Regions from separate parts of the Peribacillus sp. QJM3NY_7 genome, predicted to be linked through region 1. Evidence: riboswitches for the same ligand, from Rfam matches in the RefSeq annotation. Region 1 holds a riboswitch; each other region holds the start of a gene.
What was found. Region 1 has a riboswitch for cobalamin ahead of AC0VX1_RS26270 (ABC transporter substrate-binding protein). Riboswitches for the same ligand answer to the same signal wherever they lie in the genome.
Positions count from the first base shown of each region.

Region 2: linked by a shared signal. The riboswitch ahead of metE (5-methyltetrahydropteroyltriglutamate--homocysteine S-methyltransferase) and the one ahead of AC0VX1_RS26270 (ABC transporter substrate-binding protein) in region 1 are both predicted to bind cobalamin.
Region 3: linked by a shared signal. The riboswitch ahead of AC0VX1_RS11355 ((2Fe-2S) ferredoxin domain-containing protein) and the one ahead of AC0VX1_RS26270 (ABC transporter substrate-binding protein) in region 1 are both predicted to bind cobalamin.

Region 1 covers NZ_CM149663.1:5,422,693-5,424,892, reverse strand. Annotated here, with positions in the region: partial or broken gene AC0VX1_RS26275 (polysaccharide deacetylase family protein) at 1-459, shown strand, start outside; cobalamin riboswitch at 558-732, shown strand; gene AC0VX1_RS26270 (ABC transporter substrate-binding protein) at 912-1,877, shown strand; gene AC0VX1_RS26265 (FecCD family ABC transporter permease) at 1,840-2,200, shown strand, end outside.
Region 2 covers NZ_CM149663.1:786,694-788,893, reverse strand. Annotated here, with positions in the region: gene AC0VX1_RS03705 (potassium channel family protein) at 1-206, opposite strand, end outside; cobalamin riboswitch at 443-634, shown strand; gene metE (5-methyltetrahydropteroyltriglutamate--homocysteine S-methyltransferase) at 779-2,200, shown strand, end outside.
Region 3 covers NZ_CM149663.1:2,379,671-2,381,870, forward strand. Annotated here, with positions in the region: gene AC0VX1_RS11345 (energy-coupling factor ABC transporter permease) at 1-240, opposite strand, end outside; gene AC0VX1_RS11350 (hypothetical protein) at 304-432, opposite strand; cobalamin riboswitch at 416-611, opposite strand; cobalamin riboswitch at 813-1,001, shown strand; gene AC0VX1_RS11355 ((2Fe-2S) ferredoxin domain-containing protein) at 1,154-1,522, shown strand; gene cobJ (precorrin-3B C(17)-methyltransferase) at 1,537-2,200, shown strand, end outside.

The sequences.
Region 1 (2,200 bases):
TTTGATGATGGCTATACAGATAACTATACGGAGGCCTTCCCGATATTAAAAGAACATGATATGAAAGCAACTGTCTTCATGATCGGGAAGTCCATTGATAAAGGTCATCACCTGACTGAAAATCAAATGTTGGCGATGAGCAGGGATGGGATTTCAATTGAAAGCCATACCATCAACCATTTGGAGCTGAACCGCATGACGGCAGAGCAGCAAGAAGCGGAAATGGTTCAGTCGAAGGTGCTGTTCGACCATATCCTCGACCAGAACACGACAGTGCTTTCCTATCCGGTTGGCCGGTATAACGAAGAGAGTCTCAGGCTGTCAGAAGAAGCTGGATACAAGATGGCAGTCACTACCGAACCTGGGGGAGCTTCAAGCGACCAAGGGATGCATGCTCTGCATCGAGTTCGGATTTCACCAGGGTTATCGATCAATGGGTTTGCGTCGCTGATTGAAAATGCTTCAAAGCATTGGTGGAAGGGGCATTTCGCACTTGTTCAGAAAAATCATATAATAATCGATTCTTACATGGTGTATAATGAAGGCAGTGAAAATTATATACATATGAACGATTTGGTGTCTTAATGACTTAAAAGGGAAGTTGGTGAAATGCCAACGCGGTCCCGCCACTGTATATGGGAGCTGACGGCTGTGTACCACTGTATGAGATATGGGAAGGTGCCGTTGACGATGACCATGAGCCAGGAGACCTGCCAGAATTCGTACACCTGTAACCTACGCGGATGGGAAGGTGTGTGGCAGACCCTAAGAAAGAGTCCGTATTGATATTGTTGCCATGCAAGCATCTTCCGTTTAACGGGAGATGCTTTTTGTTTTGGGGAGTATCTTCCAGTATTGGTTTTCTCTGTTAGGTATGAAGAAATTAAATAAAAAGATTGTGGGGAATGAAAATGAAGAAGATTTTTGGTCTGATACTGTTAATGTTGCTTACTGCAGGTATGATGGTAGGCTGCGGTGGTGCTGCTGATGAAGGAAAAGAAAAAGAGCAAACGAACCATGCTCAACACGAAGCTTTCCCGATTACGATTAAAGATGCAAGTGGGGAAAAAGTTACGATAGAAAAAGAACCGAAGAAAATCGTTTCGTTGATACCAAGTAATACGGAAGTGGTCTTTGCACTTGGTTTGGGTAAAAAGGTCGTTGGTGTTTCCGACAATGATAATTACCCGGAAGAGACGAAAGAAATTGAAAAAGTTGGCGGAATGGAAATGAACACGGAGCTGATTGTCTCCATGAAGCCTGACCTTGTTCTTGCGCATGCATCAAGTGCCCATAATTCAAATGAGGGTTTACAGCAGCTTAAGGATGCTGGAATAGATGTGCTCGTAGTCAATGATGCACAAAGCTTTGACCAGGTCTATGAATCTATTGAAATGATTGGAAAGGCAACGGGAGAACATGATAAGGCAAACGAAATCGTTGCGGATATGAAAACGAAGCTCAAGGATATCCAGGAAAAAGCCAAATCCGTAAAGAAAGAGGATAGGAAGACCGTTTTAGTGGAAGTTTCGCCTTCACCGGAAATATACACACCTGGAAAAAATACTTTCATGAATGAGATGCTTCAGATTATTTCAGCGGATAATGCGGCTGCTGAATTGGATGGTTGGGCAAAAATTGATGAAGAGTCGATGATTGCTGCAAATCCTGATGTCATCATTACAACGTATGGTTATTATACGAAAGATGCAGTAAGTGAAGTGAAGGCCCGAAAAGGATGGCAAGACGTAAATGCTGTTAAGAATGGCCAAGTCTTTGATGTCCATTCTGATTTGGTGACCCGTTCCGGTCCACGCTTAATAGAAGGAGTAGAGGAACTTGCCAAAGCAGTCTATCCGAACCAATTTGACAACTAAATGGGCGTTTGCTTATTTGATTGCGTTGTTGATTTTGTTATTCGCAATGACGGTAGGCATTTCCTTTGGTTCGGTGCCAGTTCCGATTCCCGTACTTATACAAATAATCGGCAAGGAGATTTTCCACTTGCCGATTTCTGCCGATCCGGATGTGATGCTTACGAATATCGTGATGAACATCCGCTTGCCGCGGGTGCTGCTCGCTGGTTTGGTTGGGGCATCACTTGCGATTGCGGGTGCGGCTTTTCAAGGACTGCTCCGGAATCCGCTCGCTGATCCTTACACATTAGGTATTTCATCAGGAGCATCGGTCGGCGCCGTAT
Region 2 (2,200 bases), 910 kb from region 1:
CCCATATCAAGAATCACCGAATGATTCTGAAGCTCGTATAATAAATATATCAGTGCAAATCCAACTAATATCGTCGCATATAAATTGCCAAGCCACAGCATATCCTCAAGAGAAAACTTCTTTCCTCCCGACTCAACAAGAAATAACGTACGAATGCTCATCACCATGCAAAAAATGATCCCTGCAATCAAGATGTAGAAAGTCATCCCCCACGCCCCATTTCAAAACGCCACTCCCTCTATACATACTCCCTGTCCAAACAATATATTCTTTTTAGGAATCAGCCTTATCACCGACAAACGTATTAAACGGAAACTTTCCCTAATCTTTTTTCCATGTTGACCCTTTTGGTCGGATATGTTAAGATTGTCTAAATTTTTATAATAGTTTTTATTTTATAAATCTTTGACCTGCGAACAGTTAACAAGGCAGGTTTTGCAAAATTTCATATGTGGAAATAGGTTCCTAATTTTCATTAGGATTAAAAGGGAAGTCCGGTGTAATTCCGGCACGGTCCCGCCACTGTAATGGGAATGTTAGCGTCAATCAATATGCCACTGATCAACGGATCGGGAAGGCCAGTCGCTAATGATATTCCCTAAGTCAGGAGACCTGCCTATTTCGACAACACTGTTTTAACCTACGGGAGATAGGGAGGTGTTAGGGACCTTATAATTGTAAGCGGCATTTTGCATGCCTCTTTATTTTAAGCATTTCTAACTTTCTTTTTTGACGGTTAGGAATGCTTTTTTTTGTTCGATCAATTGAATGTAGGAGGATGGGAATTTTGAAGAGCAGCAGTTTGGGTTACCCTCGAATCGGGGAAGATCGTGAATGGAAACGTACATTGGAAGCATACTGGTCAGGTAAAATCGATGAAGCGGAATTTACGGCACAACTAAAGGCAATCCGTTTAGGCAACTTACAAAAACAGAAGCAACGGGGCATTGATATCATCCCTGTCAACGACTTCACTTTCTATGATCAAATGCTGGATATGTCCGTCATGTTCGGTCTTGTTCCTGAACGTTATTCAGCTTATGAAGGAGGAAGAGTCCCCCTTTCCGTTTATTATTCAATGGCCCGCGGAAACAATGATGAAGTCGCTTCCGAAATGACGAAATGGTTCAATACGAACTATCACTATATTGTCCCTGAATTAAAACTGGCACAGCTTACTTTAACAGAAAATAAACCACTTACAGCATATCGGGAAGCCAAGGAAAAGCTAGGGATCGAAACGAAGCCCGTTTTGATCGGACCTTATACTTTCCTCTCTCTTTCAAAAGGCTTCAATAAACAAGAGATCCCTGGCATCATCCTGAGACTGCTTCCCCTATACACGCAAATCCTGCGGGAGTTGGAGCAAGAAGGCGTGAAGTGGGTTCAAATGGACGAGCCTTCCCTTGTTTCATCCATTTCCAAAGATGATATGCAAACCGTTACTTACCTCTATGAAAAACTGAATGAAGCAGCACCAAACCTGAACATCATGCTACAAACATACTTTGATGCCGTGGAACATTACCAAGAAGTCATCGAATTACAAGTCCAAGGGATCGGTCTTGATTTTGTACATGATAAAGGGAGGAATTTAAGTAATCTTGAGGCATTCGGTTTCCCGAAGGACAAAGTGCTTGCAGCGGGTGTGATTGACGGAAAAAACATTTGGCTATCTGATTTATCCAAAAAAATCGAATTGATCGAGACACTTAAGAAACAGGTAGCCGAGGACCAAATCTGGCTACAGCCCTCTTGTTCCCTGCTTCATGTCCCGGTGACCGTTCGTAATGAAACCGCCCTTTCAAAAGAAGTGAAAGAGGCCCTTGCTTTCGCTGATGAGAAACTTGAGGAAATCACACTTTTGGTCAAAGGGAATAATCAAGGCATTGAAGCAATCGCCGAAAAAGTCGATGCCAATAAATTTACGATTCAAACGTTAGCCAATTCAAATGTCCGAAATCACGGGTCTGTACAATCCAATGTCGAAAAGGTTAAAAACAGGACCGCCGGCCGTCAGCTTCCATTTAAAGACCGTTACCAAAAACAACAGGAATTCTTCAAATTGCCTTTTCTCCCTTCGACTACGATCGGCAGCTTTCCGCAGACATTTGAAGTTAAACAAGCACGCGGGAAATTCAATAGAGGAGAATGGACAGCCAAGCAATATGAAACATTCGTTAACGAAGAAATCGGCAGG
Region 3 (2,200 bases), 2.5 Mb from region 1:
CGATAATATAAATACAAATGCGCCCGATAGGCCAAGTATCATTTTTGTTTCTGGGTTTTCCCTTACTTTGGACCTAATGGACCGGTAACCCAAGATTAAAAATGGAAGCGTCACGGCCCACCAGAATATAGCCCATTCTATGGGTAAAAAGCCCTCCATGATATGCATGGCCAATGCCCGTTTCGGGACAAAAAGCAATAAAATGACAAAATAAATAATTTTCCAATTGGTTCTTTTCATTCTTTCTCCTTTCAACACTTTTAATTGTTCTGATCAATCTTGAGAAGAAAAGCGGCGCCCAAACTAAAAAGCACTTCTCTCAAAGGAAAGAAGTGCGTAATGAACAGGAATTTTGCAGCATGAACCAACCATGGGCCATTTTGCCTGATCCGCACGCCCATCCTCGTAGGCTGAAACAGTTTCACGCTTCATGGCAGGTCTCCTGGCTTTGGTTCATCATCCCATTACATCCTTCCCATCTCATTTGACAGTGGATTAAAGTTAACGTAATGGAACTTCCCTTTACAGTGGCGGGACCGCTCCGGATTTTCACCGGCTTCCCTTTTAAGCTGAATTCCGAGAAATTCAACACCATGAAACTTATGTAATTATTTAGAAAATTCTCGTATAGTGTACCATAAAGAAATAATTCCAGCTACACTATCTTTTTTTTGGGGCCGAAATTTGTTGCGAGGATAGGATTGTAACTGGTTTTACACGTTTAAACTTTTCTAAACAGTCGGAATAAACTATTGAATTTTGACAAAGTTGTTATATGATAGATTAAGTTAGTTTGAAATGTATAATAAAACCAAATATTTCATTTTAAAAGTGCCCTTGTGTGAATAAGCAAGGGATAATAGGGAAATCGGTGAAAATCCGATGCAGCCCCCGCTACTGTAAACGCTGATGAATTGTCGATAGCCACTGGCATGATGCCGGGAAGGGACAAAGTAAAATGAAGCGTAAGCCAGGAAACCTGCTTTTAAAATTGCATGATACTTTTCGGAGGGAAAGGTAGAAGGACTATGACGATTTTGAGAGGATTTGGCATGCTTGCCTTTGGCTCCTCATTCATATAGTTTTTTTAAAACCTTGACTCTTATGTTAAGGTTTTTTATTTTGCCTTTTCCCTGAACTCAGGAGGAAGAAGATGACTACTTGGAACTTGACGGGTACAAATACGCATCTGTTGATTTGTAATGGGAGCAGCTGCATGAAAAAGGGCGGGGAAGAAGTAACCCAAGCGATTCGCGATGAAATTGCTTCAAAAGGACTGGATCTGAAAATCCATACAACGAGGACACGCTGTAACGGGAGATGTAAGGATGCCTGCGTTGTGATTGCCTATCCCCAAGGAAACTGGTATCGAGTGGAAACGCCTGATTTCGGTCGGCAGATCGTCAGTAATATCGATGATGGTGAGTTTGTTCCACAGATGATCTATCAATACAAAGACGGGGAAATGACCCCTAATCCAGATTTTCCTGCTCATACGGGTATTTCAAAGAACAAAGCGTAAAAGGAGATGTTTTAATGAGTACAAACGGTAAATTATTCGTCGTGGGCTTTGGGCCCGGGAATTTTGAACACATTACCAAACGTGCCGTCGAAGCCCTTCAAGAAAGTGACTACATCATTGGTTATAAAACTTATGTTGAACTCATTCAGGGACTGCTAACAGATCAAACGATCATTAGTACGGGGATGACCGAAGAGGTATCACGTGCACAGGAAGCAGTGAAACAAGCGGAGCTGGGAAAGAAAGTGGCGGTGATTTCCAGTGGGGATGCCGGAGTTTACGGGATGGCAGGGTTGGTTTATGAAGTATTGATTGAAAAAGGCTGGAAAGAAGAAACTGGAGTGGGCATTGAAGTCATTCCTGGCATCTCAGCAATCAACTCATGTGCGTCTTTACTTGGGGCGCCCGTCATGCACGATTCGTGTACGATCAGCCTCAGTGATCATTTAACTCCTTGGGAACTGATCGCTAAAAGGGTTGAAGCAGCTGCAATGGCAGACTTTGTCATTGCACTGTATAATCCGCGCAGCGGCAGGCGGACCCGGCAAATTGTTGAAACACAGAAAATTCTCCTCCGCTACCGCTCGCCGGATACACCTGTCGGGTTGGTGAAAAGTGCTTATCGCGATAGGCAGGATATTGTCATTACCAATTTGCAGGATATGTTGAATCACGATA